DNA from 2 places in the Pantoea sp. B65 genome. Region 2 is predicted to be linked to the other one. Evidence: predicted binding sites of a transcription regulator. Region 2 holds the regulator's gene; the other holds the start of a gene.
What was found. Region 2 encodes sigma-54, which starts transcription at its own class of promoters, with help from an activator protein. Its sites were predicted from a motif close to GTTGGCACANNTTTCGCTNT; they were not measured.

Region 1: glnA (glutamate--ammonia ligase) is a predicted target of sigma-54. The motif match lies at 5,290-5,309, and genes of this name have one in related genera.

Annotation. Positions count from the first base shown of each region.
Region 1 is NZ_JAHXPU010000044.1:122,430-130,542, reverse strand. It holds gene hemN (oxygen-independent coproporphyrinogen III oxidase) at 1-1,047, shown strand, start outside; gene glnG (nitrogen regulation protein NR(I)) at 1,087-2,496, opposite strand; gene glnL (nitrogen regulation protein NR(II)) at 2,504-3,553, opposite strand; gene glnA (glutamate--ammonia ligase) at 3,733-5,142, opposite strand; gene typA (ribosome-dependent GTPase TypA) at 5,578-7,401, shown strand; gene yihX (glucose-1-phosphatase) at 7,671-8,113, shown strand, end outside.
Region 2 is NZ_JAHXPU010000011.1:285,318-293,430, forward strand. It holds gene mlaF (phospholipid ABC transporter ATP-binding protein MlaF) at 1-75, opposite strand, end outside; gene JWF83_RS02270 (calcium/sodium antiporter) at 347-1,324, shown strand; gene kdsD (arabinose-5-phosphate isomerase KdsD) at 1,343-2,329, shown strand; gene kdsC (3-deoxy-manno-octulosonate-8-phosphatase KdsC) at 2,347-2,913, shown strand; gene lptC (LPS export ABC transporter periplasmic protein LptC) at 2,910-3,488, shown strand; gene lptA (lipopolysaccharide ABC transporter substrate-binding protein LptA) at 3,454-4,008, shown strand; gene lptB (LPS export ABC transporter ATP-binding protein) at 4,015-4,740, shown strand; gene rpoN (RNA polymerase factor sigma-54) at 4,789-6,222, shown strand; gene hpf (ribosome hibernation promoting factor) at 6,246-6,533, shown strand; gene ptsN (PTS IIA-like nitrogen regulatory protein PtsN) at 6,742-7,233, shown strand; gene rapZ (RNase adapter RapZ) at 7,384-8,113, shown strand, end outside.

The sequences.
Region 1 (8,113 bases), on a different contig from region 2:
TGGGGCGGCGGTACCCCCACCTTCCTCGATAAGGCGCAAATTACCCGCCTGATTGATCTGCTGCGCAGCTGTTTCAACTTCAGTGCCGACGCGGAACTGTCGATTGAAGTCGATCCGCGCGAAATTGAGCTGGATATTCTCGACCACCTGCGCGCGGCGGGTTTTAACCGGCTGAGCATGGGGGTGCAGGATTTTAATAAGCAGGTGCAGGAAAAAGTGAACCGCGTGCAGGATGAGGCGTTTATTTTTGCTTTGATCAAGCGCGCGCGCCAGCTGGGCTTCACCTCAACCAATATTGATTTGATCTATGGCCTGCCGGCGCAGACCGCGGAGAGTTTTGCCTTCACCCTGCAAAAAGTGGCCGAGCTGAATCCCGATCGCCTGAGCGTCTTTAACTATGCTCATTTACCGGAGCTGTTTGCGGCGCAACGCAAAATCAAAACGGCGGATCTGCCCGACGCCAGCCAGCGTCTGGCGATTCTGCAGCAAACCATCGCGACGCTAACGGCGGAAGGCTATCAGTTTATCGGCATGGATCACTTTGCCCGTCCCGATGATGAACTGGCGGTTGCCCAGCGGGAAGGGAAGCTGCACCGCAACTTTCAGGGGTACACCACGCAGGGCGACAGTGATTTACTCGGGATGGGAGTGTCGGCGATTAGTATGATCGGCGACAGTTATGCCCAGAACCAGAAAGTAATGAAGGATTACAGCGCCAGCGTCAGCCTGCAAGGTAATGCGCTATGGCGCGGTTTAACCTTAACCGATGATGACTGTCTGCGACGTGATGTGATCAAGGCGCTGATTTGCCATTTTGCGCTCGATTTCGCGCAGATTGAACAGCGGTGGCAAATCGACTTTTCACATTACTTTGCGCCAGATCTGGCTCTGCTGCAGCCGTTGATTGAGGATGGGCTGGTGGATCGCCACGAGAAGGGCCTTCAGGTGACCGCTAAGGGACGTTTGCTGATCAGGAATATCTGTATGTGCTTTGATCGCTACCTGCGCCAGAAAGCGCGTACGCAGCAGTTTTCGCGGGTGATCTGAAAATAAAACGGGCGGCATTGATTGCCGCCCGTTGTCGTATTATTCCATTCCCAGCTCTTTCAGCTTACGCGTCAGCGTATTGCGGCCCCAGCCCAGCAGGCGTGCCGCCTCCTGTTTATGACCTTGCGTATGACGCAAGGCGGTAGTCAGCAGCGTTCTTTCCATCTCCGGCTGTGCTTCCGACAGCAGGTTTTGATGACCGGAACGCAATGCACGATCGGCCCACTGCGCTAACAGGGTTGCCCAGCTGTCCGGCAGCGATTGCACCGGATTTTCCGGCGTCGAGGTTTCAAACAGTTCAGACGGCAGATCCTGAATCAACACTTCCTGACCAGCCGCCATCACCGTCAGCCAGCGACAGGTATTCTCCAGCTGACGTACGTTACCGGACCAGTGCAGTCGGGTTAAGGCTGTTTCGGTTTCCGGATGCAGAATTTTCGCTTCAACACCTAACTCACGTGCCGCCACTTGCAGGAAGTAACGTGCCAGACGCGGAATATCTTCACGACGTTCACGCAATGGCGGCAAATGCACGCGGATCACATTCAGGCGATGGAACAAGTCTTCACGGAATTTACCTTCCTGGACGCGCAGCTCAAGGTTCTGGTGGGTTGCGGCAATGATACGCACATCCACTTTGACCGGCGCATAGCCGCCGACGCGATAGAACTGACCATCGGCCAGCACACGCAGTAAGCGGGTTTGCACATCAAGCGGCATATCACCAATTTCGTCGAGAAACAGCGTACCGCCATCAGCCTGTTCAAAACGGCCCTGACGAATCTGATTGGCGCCGGTAAAAGCCCCTTTCTCGTGGCCAAACAGTTCCGACTCAATCAAATCTTTCGGGATGGCGGCCATATTCAGCGCAATAAACGGCGCTTTGGCGCGCGGACTGTGGCGATGCAGCGCATGTGCCACCAGCTCTTTACCAGTCCCTGACTCGCCATTAATCAGCACGCTGATCGAGGAACGCGACAGACGGCCGATAATACGGAACACGTCCTGCATCGCTGGCGCTTCACCGATAATATCGGTGGTCGGGCCATTGACCGGCTGGTTACGCGGCTGCTGCTGTTCCTGATAGTGGCTGATAGCGCGTTCAACCAACGCCACCGCTTCGTCAATATCAAAAGGTTTTGGCAGGTAATCAAAAGCACCCTGCTGATAAGCGCTAACGGCAGCATCCAGGTCGGAATGCGCGGTCATTATGATGACCGGAAGCATTGGGTGACGCTGTTTAATCTGCTTTAGTAACGCCAGGCCATCCATGCCGGGCATACGAATATCTGATAACAAAACGTCTGGGGTTTTGGTGGCGAGCGCTTCCAGCACCTCGTTTGCGCTATCAAAGGTCGCGCAGCTTAAACCGGCTCCAGTGAGCGCACGTTCAAGCACCCAGCGGATGGAGCTATCGTCATCGACGATCCAAACTATCCCTCGTTGCATAGAAACCTCACTGGCGAATAGGCAGGTAAACCGAGAATTCGGTATGACCGGGCCAACTGTTAAATTCTATTTTTCCTGAGTGCTGATCGATCAGACTGCGAGCAATGGAAAGCCCCAAACCGGTGCCCCCCTCACGTCCGCTCACCATCGGATAAAACAGCGTATCCTGCAGTTGTGCCGGAATGCCTGGACCGTCATCTTCAATATCGATGCGCGCGACCAGACGATAACGTACGCCATGCAGCGTCAGCTGAAATGCTGTGCGCGTACGTAAAGTAATGGTTCCGCCTTCTTCACCTAATGCCTGCAGCGCGTTGCGAACTACATTCAGCAACACCTGTTCCAGCTGGTCGGGGTCATGCGGTAATTCAGGTAAACTTGGGTCGTAATCCCGCACCAGCGTCACATTATCCGGCAACTCCATTGTCACCAGGTTAACCACGCGTTCGGATACCTGATGAATGCTTTGCGTAACGTGCATGCCGGGCTGTTGCGGCCCTAACAGGCGATCAACTAAATTGCGCAGACGGTCGGCCTGCTCAATGATCACCTTGGTATATTCGGTTAATGACGGGTCGGGCAGGGCTTTCGCCAGTAACTGCGCCGCACCGCGTAATCCACCCAGCGGGTTCTTTATTTCATGCGCCAGGCCGCGAACCAAATCACGCGCGGCAACCTGCTGAGCATGCTGAATCTGTTCCTGACTGAGACGACGCTGATTATCCATTGGCGCCATTTCCAGCAGGATAAAACCATCAGGTAGCCGTTGTGCCGTCAGTGACATAATGTGCGCGCGGCTGTCCACCACCAGCGTAACTTCGCTGTCGGTAAATCCCTGGCCGGCATCAAGGCTTTCGCGCATGACATCAATATTTAGCGAGAAATAGCCCATCAGATCTGGCAATGGTGTGCCAAACAGCTTGCGGGAGCTTTGCGCCAGTAGCTGCTGTGCGGCCGGGTTGGCGTAATGAACCACCAGCTCGTTATCGACCAGCAAGATACTGTTAATCAGAGAGTTGAGAATCTGCCCAGCATCGGGCAGGGTGCCAGTTGCCATACAGCTTTCCCCTGCACTCAGCCTGTATTACCGGTCATATATCTGGCAAAACAGGCACTATTTTGGTGCATTATAGTCGTCAGTTCAGAAATCATCGTCTTTAACGATGGTTTTGTGGAGAAAAAAGCCCATCCGAAGATGGGCTGAAAGTTTCCACGGCAACAAAAACGTCGAACCAATTAAACGCTGTAGTAAAGCTCAAACTCTACCGGATGCGGAGTCATGCGAACGCGATCCATTTCTGCCTTACGCAGGTCGATGTAAGCATCGATCGCGTCGTCAGTGAACACGCCACCACGAGTCAGGAACTCACGGTCTTCGTTCAGGGCATTCAGCGCTTCTTCCAGAGAGCCTGCTACTTTTGGAATCTCAGCTTCTTCTTCCGGCGGCAGGTCATACAAGTTCTTATCCATAGCATCGCCAGGATGGATCTTGTTGATGATGCCGTCCAGGCCAGCCATCAGCAGTGCTGAGAACGCCAGGTATGGGTTAGCCGCTGGGTCAGGGAAGCGAGCTTCGATGCGACGTGCTTTCGGGCTGGCGACCACTGGGATACGGATAGAAGCAGAACGGTTACGGGCAGAGTAAGCCAGCATAACCGGTGCTTCGTAGCCTGGGACCAGACGCTTGTATGAGTTGGTGGTTGGGTTTGCCAGCGCGTTGATTGCTTTAGCGTGTTTGATCACACCACCGATGTAGAACAGGGCGATGTCAGACAGGCCGCCGTATTTGTCGCCAGCGAACAGGTTGTTGCCGCCTTTAGACAGGGACATATGGCAGTGCATACCTGAACCGTTGTCACCGAAAATAGGTTTCGGCATAAAGGTCGCGGTTTTGCCGTAAGCGTGAGCAACGTTGTGCACGACATATTTGTAGATCTGAATTTCGTCCGCTTTTTTGGTCATGGTATTGAAGCGGGTAGCCACTTCGTTCTGACCAGCAGTTGCCACTTCGTGGTGATGAGCTTCAACAACCAGGCCCATCTGTTCCATGGTCAGACACATGGCAGAACGGATGTCCTGTGATGAATCGACCGGTGGTACCGGGAAGTAGCCGCCTTTGATACCTGGACGGTGGCCTTTGTTGCCGCCTTCGTATTCTTTACCGGTGTTCCATGCCGCTTCGATATCGTCGATAGCAACGTGTGAACCGGAAGTGGTGGCGCCGAAACGCACGTCATCAAACAGGAAGAATTCTGGTTCTGGTCCGAACAGGACAGTGTCCGCGATACCGGAAGAGCGCAGGAAATCTTCTGCACGCTTAGCGATAGAACGTGGGTCACGATCGTAGCCCTGCATGGTGCCTGGCTCAAGGATGTCACAACGGATGATCAGAGTAGGATCTTCAAAGAACGGATCCAGAACTGCAGTGGTAGCATCTGGCATCAGAACCATGTCTGATTCGTTGATGCCTTTCCATCCGCCGATGGAAGAACCATCGAACATTTTGCCTTCTTCGAAGAAGTCAGCGTTAACCTGATGAGCAGGAATGGTAACGTGCTGCTCTTTACCCTTGGTATCGGTAAAACGCAGATCGACGAACTTAACTTCGTGCTCGTTCATCATCGACAGAACGTGTTCAGCGGACATACTTAACTCTCCTGGATTTTGTCATTGTCGTCGTGGTTCGAGAACTTCACGATGCGGAACGCGTAAATTGGCGCGTACACCTGATAATAAAGATCTCAGACAAGCTATCAACCGTTGTGGAAACTGCCGTTTTCGCTTGAATAGACTAAAGCGAAATCTATGCCAACTTTTTTATTTAGCCGAAAAGGCGTTATCATGCGCCCTCTCGTGAGACGAGAGATGCACCATGATGGATGTCGCGCACCATTATGGTGCTTTTGAATGATTAATGGGCACTAGTTTGGTGCAAATTCTTGACGGAGTGCAATCTTTGCACTGTAAATGGCTGTAAAAGCAATCCCGACAGTAATCTTTATATGAAATTTGTGATCCTGTTCAGTCCTTCGATTAATCCGTGTACAATAGCGCGCTATTTCTAATGCCTGAGGCAAAGCTGTGATCGAAAATTTGCGTAACATCGCCATTATTGCCCACGTTGACCATGGTAAAACTACCCTGGTTGATAAGTTGCTGCAGCAGTCCGGGACCTTTGATTCCCGCACCGAAGCAACCGAACGCGTAATGGACTCCAACGATTTGGAGAAAGAGCGTGGGATCACCATCCTCGCCAAAAACACCGCCATTAACTGGAGAGACTACCGCATCAACATCGTGGATACTCCAGGTCACGCCGACTTCGGTGGTGAAGTTGAGCGTGTAATGTCAATGGTTGACTCCGTACTGCTGGTTGTCGACGCAATGGATGGCCCGATGCCGCAAACCCGTTTCGTGACCAAGAAAGCTTTTGCTAATGGTCTGAAACCGATTGTTGTAATCAACAAAGTTGACCGTCCGGGCGCACGTCCAGATTGGGTTGTCGATCAGGTATTCGACCTGTTCGTTAACCTCGACGCGACCGACGAGCAGCTCGATTTCCCAATTATTTATGCATCTGCGCTGAACGGTATCGCCGGTACTGACCATAACGATATGGCAGATGATATGACCCCGCTGTATCAGGCGATCGTCGATCACGTTTCTCCTCCACAGGTAGAAATGGAAGCGCCGTTCCAGATGCAGATTTCTCAGCTGGACTACAACAACTACGTTGGCGTTATCGGCATCGGCCGTATCAAACGCGGCGTGGTTAAGCCAAACCAGCAGGTTACTATCGTTGATAGCGAAGGCAAAACCCGTAACGGTAAAGTCGGTAAAGTTCTGACCCATATGGGTCTGGAGCGTATTGATGCGACACTGGCTGAAGCTGGCGACATCATCGCCATCACTGGTCTGGGCGAACTGAACATCTCTGACACCATCTGCGACCCGCAGAATGTGGAAGCGCTGCCAGCCCTGAGCGTTGATGAACCTACCGTAACCATGTTCTTCAACGTCAACACCTCGCCATTCTGTGGTAAAGAAGGTAAGTATGTGACTTCACGTCAGATCCTTGACCGTCTGAACAAAGAACTGGTGCACAACGTGGCATTGCGCGTTGACGAAACTGAAGATGCTGATGCATTCCGTGTTTCTGGTCGTGGCGAGCTGCACCTGTCAGTACTGATCGAAAACATGCGTCGCGAAGGCTTCGAGCTGGCGGTGTCACGTCCGAAAGTTATCAACCGTTTGATCGACGGCCGTCACCAGGAACCGTTTGAAAACGTGACCCTGGACATCGAAGAACAGCATCAGGGTGCTGTGATGCAGGCGATGGGTGAGCGTAAAGGCGATGTTAAAGACATGGTGCCAGATGGCAAAGGTCGTATTCGTCTCGATTACCTGATCCCGGCTCGTGGTCTGATCGGTTTCCGTACTGAATTTATGACCATGACTTCCGGTACTGGTCTGCTGTACTCCACCTTCAGCCATTACGACGACGTTCGTCCGGGCGAAATCGGCCAGCGCCAGAATGGCGTACTGATCTCTAACGGTCAGGGTAAAGCCGTCGCGTTTGCGCTGTTCAGCCTGCAGGATCGCGGTAAGCTGTTCCTGGGTCACGGTGCGGAAGTGTATGAAGGCCAGATCATCGGTATTCACAGCCGTTCTAACGACCTGACAGTTAACTGCCTGACCGGTAAGAAACTGACCAACATGCGTGCTTCCGGTACCGATGAAGCGACCACCCTGGTTCCGGCAGTGAAAATGTCACTGGAACAGGCGCTGGAGTTTATCGATGATGACGAACTGGTAGAAGTGACTCCTACCTCCATTCGTATCCGTAAGCGCCACCTGACCGAGAACGATCGTAAACGTGCTTCTCGCGGTAGCAAAGACGCTTAAGTTCAGCCTGGTCTGAAGTAAGAAAGCCCCGATTATCGGGGCTTTTTTTTTCCCGGGCAGTTTTATCTCCCGCCAATAAAATACCTGTCGCGCGAAAAATTGTGAGAACCCCCACATACCGGCAGGCGGAATCAGGCTACTTATTTAGTCGCCCCTGATGCAAAAAGTCGGGCCAGGTTCTGATTTCGCTTATCCTGCCGCTTGTTACCTGTTCAGTCCTCTGTTTTACCGCTAGAGTGAATAACTCACCGGAACAAAAGGAGATGACCATGCTGTATATCTTTGATTTAGGTAACGTCATTGTTGATATTGATTTCAACCGTGTGCTCGGCGTGTGGAGTGATCTTGGTCGTGTACCGCTGGCGACGCTAAAGAGCCGCTTCCGCATGGGTGAAAATTTTGAACAGCATGAACGCGGTGAAATCAGCGATGAACGCTTCGCGGCAGTACTGTGTAATGAGCTGGATATTGCCCTGAGTTACGAGCAGTTTACTACCGGCTGGCAGGCAGTATTTATCGATGTCCGCCCGGAAGTGATCGCCCGAATGCATGCACTGCGCGCCCAGGGGGACCGGGTAGTGATCCTGTCTAATACCAACCGGCTGCATTGCAGTTACTGGCCCTCGGAATATCCGCAAGTGGAGCAGGCCGCGGATAAGCTCTATCTGTCGCAGGATATGGGATTGCGCAAACCTGATGCGGCGATTTATCA
Region 2 (8,113 bases):
GTCGAATATCGGTCGGTTACCGCGCGAAAAACTGACTCCGCGCACATCCACCAAATTCGTTGCCGTCTGGCTCATCGTTAACCCTTCCCAAGTTTTCAGGCATATTAATTTACCGCCGATGGTAGCGTATTGCAGGCGGCGGCGGCCATTTTTACAGAAACTTACCGCTAAAGTGTCGCAATAACTGCCATCGGCGGTATACGCAATCGCTGCTGCCAGCATTATCGGGCACAGCCTTATTTTACTTTTTGCTCCCAGGCCGTCAAAATCACTGCCATTCTCTGTGTTTCACGCCTTAACGTCGAATCAGGCAAGCCGACGATTATACCCGATCAAAGGACTCTTCATGCTTTTAGCTACGGCACTATTAGTTATCGGTTTAGTTTTACTGGTCTATGGTGCAGATCGTCTGGTGTTTAGTGCCGCTATTTTATGTCGTTCGTTAGGCGTTCCGCCGTTAATCATTGGTATGACCGTGGTTGGCATCGGCACCTCGCTGCCGGAAATGATTGTCTCCTTCTCTGCCGCCAGCCATGGCCAGATGGATATCGCCGTGGGAACCGCAATGGGTTCCAATATCACTAATATCCTGTTGATCCTCGGTGGCGCGGCGCTGCTCCACCCGTTAACGGTACACTCGAACCTGGTGCGGCGCGAACTGCCGCTGATGCTACTGGTGACCTTACTCTGTGGTTTTATGCTGTTTGATGACCACCTGAGCCGCATTGATGGCGTGGCGCTGATCGCCATCGCGGCGGTTTATCTGGCATTTATTATTAAAATTGCGCGTCGCGCCGAACGTGACAATAACGATACCCTTACCCGCGAGCAACTGGCGGAACTGCCGCGCGATGATGCCGGCAACACCGTGGCTTTTCTCTGGCTGGCAGTCGCGCTGATTATTTTGCCGATGTCGACGCGTATGGTTATCGACAATGCCACGGTGATTGCTGACTATCTCGGCGTCAGCGAGTTGGTGATTGGTTTAACCATTATTTCGGTCGGCACCAGCCTGCCGGAACTGGCAACGGTGATCGCTGGCGCGCTAAAAGGCGAAGATGATATCGCCATCGGCAATCTGATTGGCTCGAACATTTATAATTTAGCCATCGTGCTGGGGATCCCGGCGCTGGCGCATCCGGGCACCATTGATGTCAACGCCTTTGCGCGTGACTACTGGGTGATGCTTGGCGTCAGCGCACTGTTTACACTTATTTGTCTGCAGCGTAGTCGCCGTATCGGGCGGGCTGCCGGCATGCTGTTACTGTGTGGTTTCATTGGCTGGGTAGCGACACTTTATCTGCTACCGAACAGCTCAATCTGATTGAAAGGACTGAACATAATGTCGCATATCAACCTTGAACCCGGATTCGACTTCCAGCAGGCAGGAAAAGAGGTTCTGCAGATAGAACGTCAGGGTCTTGAAGAGCTCGACCAGTATATCAACGCCGATTTTAGCCGTGCCTGTGAAATGATGTTCTATTGCCATGGCAAAGTAATCGTCATGGGCATGGGGAAATCAGGCCATATTGGTAGAAAAATGGCAGCCACCTTTGCCAGCACCGGTACTCCGGCATTTTTCGTCCATCCGGCCGAAGCCAGCCACGGCGATCTCGGCATGGTAACCCCGAATGATATCGTTATTGCCCTGTCCAATTCCGGTGAGTCGGCTGAAATCCTCGCGCTGATCCCGGTGCTGAAACGTCAGCATGTGCCGCTAATTTGCCTTACCAGCCGCCCGGAGAGTGCCATGGGGCGTGCGGCGGATATCCATTTATGCGTCAAAGTGCCGCAGGAAGCCTGTCCGCTGGGACTGGCGCCGACCTCCAGCACCACTGCGGCGTTAGTCATGGGCGATGCCCTGGCGGTCGCGCTGCTGAAAGCGCGTGGCTTTACGGCGGAGGATTTCGCGCTCTCCCACCCTGGCGGCGCGCTGGGCCGTAAACTATTGCTGCGCGTCGCGGATATTATGCACGGTGGCGATGAAATCCCTCATGTCAGTAAAGAGGCATCGCTGCGCGATGCGTTGCTGGAGATCACCCGCAAGAATCTCGGTATGACGGTGATAGTCAACGACCTGATGAAGATCGAAGGGATCTTCACCGATGGCGACTTGCGTCGGGTGTTTGATATGGGTATCGACTTCCAGCATGCCTCGATTGCCAGCGTCATGACCCATGGCGGCATTCGCGTGCGACCTAATATGCTGGCGGTCGATGCGTTAAATTTGATGCAAACCAAACACATTACCGCAGTGATGGTTGCCGATGGCGACCAATTGCTGGGTGTGGTACATATGCATGACATGCTGCGCGCCGGCGTAGTCTGAAAAGGAAACCAGTAACAATGAGCCAGACAGAGGCAGTCGTCGATACCTGCTACGGTGCAGTCAGCCATGAGGTGATGGCGCGAGCCAAACAGATCCGCCTGTTGATATGTGATGTGGATGGCGTAATGTCCGATGGCGTGATCTATATGGGCAATAATGGTGAAGAGCTGAAAGCTTTTAACGTACGCGATGGCTATGGTATTCGCTGTTTGCTGACCTCGTCGGTAGAAGTCGCTATTATAACCGGCCGCAAAGCCAAACTGATGGAAGATCGCTGTAAGACTTTAGGCATTACGCATCTTTACCAGGGACAGTCGGATAAGCTTTTGGCCTTCAGCGAACTTCTGGATAAACTGTCGCTAAACCCGGAGCAGGTTGCCTATATCGGTGATGATTTGATCGACTGGCCAGTGATGGCGAGGGTGGGATTAAGCGTGGCCGTCGCGGATGCACATCCGATACTGTTGCCGCGCGCTGATTATGTTACCCGCATCGCTGGCGGTCGTGGAGCGGTGCGCGAAATTTGCGATCTGATTTTGATCGCCCAGGATAAGTTTGATGACGCCAAAGGGCAATCTGTATGAGTAAAACCAGGCGTTGGATCACGCTGTTACTGGCTCTGATTGCCATTGTGCTGGTCGGCTGGAATCTGACGGGCAATGACGATCAGGAGCAGGTTGCCAGTAACAATCAGGAACCGACCTATACCAGTGCCAATTCCAGTACCGTGGTCTACAACCCGCTGGGCGGCCTGAATTATAAGCTGGTATCGGATAAGGTGACCTACTTTGCCGCGGATGAAGTCAGCTGGTTTGATAATCCCATTATGACCACCTACGACGAAAACAAAGTGCCAACATGGTCAGTGCGCTCAGATAAAGCCAAACTGACGAAGGACCGTAAACTCTATCTGTATGGTCATGTCGAAGTGAATAGTCTTACCCAGGACTCTCAACTTGAGCGAATTAAAACCGATAATGCTCAGGTAAACCTGGTCACTCAGGATGTCACATCGGAAGACCAGGTCACCCTTTATGGCCGCAGCTTTAACTCTACCGGTATGAAGATGCGTGGAAATTTGCGGACGAAAACTGCCGAGTTGCTTGAAAAGGTCAAAACCTCTTATGAAATTCAAAATGCATCACAACCACAGTCTTAAGTTACTGCTTATCGGCGCACTGTTCGCCGCCAGCCTTCCCGCCTTTGCTCTGACTGGCGATTCAGATAAGCCGGTCAATATTGATTCGGAAAATCAGGCTCTTGATATGCAGGGCAACGTGGCAACCTTTACCGGCAAAGTTATCGTCACCCAGGGCACCATTAAAATTACTGCGGATAAAGTGGTGGTCACACGCCCGGGCGGCGATAGCAGCAAGACTATCGTTGACGCCTGGGGCGAACCGGCGACTTTTTACCAGATGCAAGACAACGGTAAACCGGTACAGGGCCATGCGCAGAAAATGCACTATGAACTGGCGAAAGATCTGGTTGAGCTCACCGGTAATGCTTACCTTGAACAACTTGATAGCAATGTGAAGGGCGATCGCATCACTTATTTGGTGAAAGAGCAGAAGATGCAGGCCTATGGCAACAGTGGCAAACGCGTGACTACCGTACTGGTACCTTCGCAGCTGCAGGACAAAGGCACGCCGTCTAACGGTCAAAAAAAGAGTAACTAATTCGTTATGGCAACATTAATCGCTGAAAACCTGGCGAAGGCCTATAAAGGCCGTCGTGTGGTGGAAGATGTCAGTCTGCAAGTTAAGTCTGGCGAAATCGTGGGTTTGCTGGGGCCAAACGGCGCCGGTAAAACCACCACCTTTTACATGGTGGTGGGCATTGTGCCGCGCGATGCAGGCCGCATTGTCATCGACGATGAAGATATCAGCATTCTGCCGCTGCACGCCCGTGCGCGCCGTGGCATCGGCTATTTGCCGCAGGAAGCCTCCATTTTCCGGCGTCTCAGCGTCTACGATAACCTGATGGCAGTACTACAGATTCGTGAAGACTTAACCAGCGAGCAACGCGAAGACCGTGCGAAAGAGCTGATGGAAGAGTTTCATATCGAACATCTGCGCGACAACATGGGTCAGTCGCTCTCCGGTGGTGAACGTCGCCGTGTGGAAATCGCACGTGCGCTGGCCGCCAATCCGAAATTTATCCTGCTGGATGAGCCCTTCGCCGGCGTCGACCCGATCTCGGTAATTGATATAAAAAAAATTATCGAGCATCTGCGTGACAGCGGGCTGGGTGTTTTGATTACCGACCACAACGTCCGCGAAACGCTGGCGGTGTGTGAGCGGGCGTATATTGTCAGTCAGGGGCATCTGATTGCCCATGGGACCCCTGAAGAAGTACTGGCTGATGAACAAGTTAAGCGCGTCTATTTGGGTGAAGAGTTCAGACTCTGATATGGTGTTTGTTTCACGCATGTTTTCTTAGGAATTTGTATCCTGAATATGAAGCAAGGTTTGCAACTCAGGCTTAGCCAACAGCTAGCGATGACGCCGCAATTGCAGCAGGCCATTCGTTTGCTGCAACTTTCTACGCTTGAACTCCAGCAGGAAATACAGCTGGCGCTGGAAAGCAACCCATTGCTTGAGCAAACCGACATCCATGAAGAGATTGACGCGCGCGAATATCAGGAGAGTGAAGCTCTTGATACCCGCGAAGCGCTTGAACAGAAGGATATGCCGGAAGAGCTACCGCTTGATGCAACCTGGGATGAGATTTATACCGCAGGTACCCCCTCAGGTACCGGTACCGATTATCATGACGAAGAACTGCCGGTTTATCAGGGCGAGACCACTCAGACACTGCAGGACTATCTGATGTGGCAGGTTGAACTGACCCCCTTTACCGATACCGATCGGGCTATCGCCACCTCAATCGTCGATGCGATTGACGACACCGGCTACCTTACCGCCAGCCTCGAAGAGATCCGCGACAGCATTGGTGATGAAGATCTGGCGATGGATGAAGTGGAAGCGGTGCTGAAACGTATCCAGCGCTTTGATCCGATCGGCGTTGGCGCCCGCGATCTGCGCGATTGTCTGCTGGTTCAGCTGTCCCAATACCCTGCTGATGCGCCGTTGCTGAAAGAAGCGCGTTTAATCGTTAGTGAGCATCTCGATCTGCTGGCCAATCATGATTTCCGCAGCCTGATGCGCGTCACCCGGCTGAAGGAAGAGGTACTGAAAGGCGCGATGATGCTGATCCAGTCACTCGATCCGCGTCCAGGCCAGTCGATCAATACCAGCGAGCCGGAATATGTTATCCCGGACGTGCTGGTGCGTAAAATCGGCGTTCGCTGGGTAGTCGAACTGAATGCGGACAGCGTGCCACGCCTGAAAATCAACCAGCATTACGCCTCACTCGGTGGCGGCACCCGCAACGACAGCGATACCCAATTTATCCGCAGCAACCTGCAAGAAGCCAAATGGCTGATTAAGAGCCTGGAAAGCCGCAATGACACCTTACTGAAGGTGACGCGCTGCATTGTGGAACAACAACAGGCCTTTTTCGAACAGGGCGAAGAATTTATGCGTCCGATGGTGCTGGCAGATATTGCCTCCGCCGTCGATATGCATGAATCAACAATCTCGCGCGTGACCACCCAGAAGTACCTTCACAGTCCGCGTGGCATTTTTGAACTGAAGTATTTCTTCTCCAGCCATGTGAATACCGAGGGCGGAGGCGAAGCCTCTTCCACCGCGATCCGCGCCCTGGTGAAGAAACTTATCTCGGCGGAGAATCCCGCTAAACCGCTAAGCGACAGCAAGTTAACTACCATGCTATCTGAACAGGGCATCATGGTGGCGCGACGCACTGTGGCAAAGTACCGAGAGTCTTTATCCATCCCGCCTTCAAACCAGCGCAAGCAATTGGTTTGATCTGAACTGAGAAGGAAGACACTATGCAGCTAAATATCACAGGGCAACATGTTGAGATCACTGAACCGTTACGCGATTTCGTGAATAGCAAATTTGCCAAACTGGAACAATATTTTGATCGAATAAATCAGGTCTATATTGTTCTGAAAGTTGAAAAGGTCACCCAGGTGGCTGATGCAACGCTGCATGTGAATGGAGGAGAGTTGCACGCAACCTCGGAAGCGGTGGATATGTACGCGGCAATTGACGGGTTAATTGATAAACTCTCCCGGCAGCTGACCAAACATAAAGACAAGTTAAAACAACACTAATTCACCTTTGCTCGATCGGTAACTGGACAAAGGCCCGGGGCGAATTGATTCGCCCCATTTGATATGGCAGGGGAAACGTCCCGCTGCCTTACTCCCGGCGCCAGGCCAACAGCACAGATTGCCGGCAATAAATAGCTGCTTTTCCCGACGGATGACGAGTAAAGTAAGATGATGAGCCAGCATAAGTGAACACGTAAGTGAAACTATGATGAACAATGATATAACACTGGAATTAAGCTCTGTTCTGAGCGTTGACTGCACCCGCAGCGGCGTACACTGCCAGAGCAAAAAGCGGGCGCTGGAAATTATCAGCGAGTTGGCAGCCAAACAGCTGAACCTTCCGCACCAGACCATCTTTGAAGCGATTCTGACTCGCGAACGTATGGGGAGTACCGGCATCGGTAACGGTATCGCTATACCGCACGGTAAACTGGAAGAGGATACCCTGCGCGCGGTGGGCGTGTTTATCCGCCTTGATCAGCCTATTGCTTTTGATGCCATTGATAATCAGCCTGTGGATCTGCTGTTCGCCCTGCTTGTGCCGGCCGATCAGTGTAAAACGCATTTGCATACGCTATCACTGGTGGCGAAACGTCTGGCGGATAAAACCGTTTGTCGCCGCTTGCGCAGTGCGCAAAGCGATGAAGAGCTGTACCAGATCATTACTGAGAGTCAGGAAGAGAACCACTCTGGCCAATAGATTTCGGGTTGCAGGAAGGCGGTAAGCGAGTGAATCTCCCAGCGACTGAGAGCAATAGGTCACTGGAGTGCAAGACACCTGCGACTTGAAAGATGAAAGGTATAAGATTTTTGCACGGCTGTTCGGTCGTTCTAATCGGGAGAATATTTAATGGTGCTGATGATCGTCAGCGGTCGTTCTGGTTCAGGCAAATCGGTTGCACTGCGCGCACTGGAGGACATGGGTTTTTACTGTGTCGATAACCTGCCGGTAGTGTTACTGCCTGAATTAGCGAACTCACTGGCCGATCGCAACATATCTGCGGCGGTCAGCATCGATGTACGTAACATGCCGGAATCGCCTGAGGTTTTTGAGAAGGCGCTGAACAGTCTCCCTGACAGCTTTTCGCCGCAGCTACTGTTTCTTGATGCCGATCGTAACACCCTGATCCGGCGTTACAGCGATACGCGACGTCTTCACCCGCTCTCCAGTAAAAATTTGTCGCTGGAGAGCGCCATTGATGAAGAGAGCGATCTGCTGGAGCCGTTACGCTCGCGTGCCGATCTGATTATCGACACCTCAGAGATGTCAGTGCACGAACTGGCTGAGATGCTGCGCACGCGACTGCTGGGTAAACGCGAACGTGAGCTGACCATGGTGTTCGAATCCTTCGGCTTTAAACACGGTATTCCGATTGATGCCGACTATGTGTTCGACGTACGCTTTTTGCCGAACCCGCACTGGGATCCGAAACTGCGTCCAATGACCGGTCTAGATCGCCCGGTAGCGGCGTTTCTCGATCGCCATACCGAAGTGCATAACTTTATCTATCAAACCCGCAGTTACCTTGAGCTCTGGCTGCCGATGCTGGAAACCAATAACCGCAGCTACCTGACGGTGG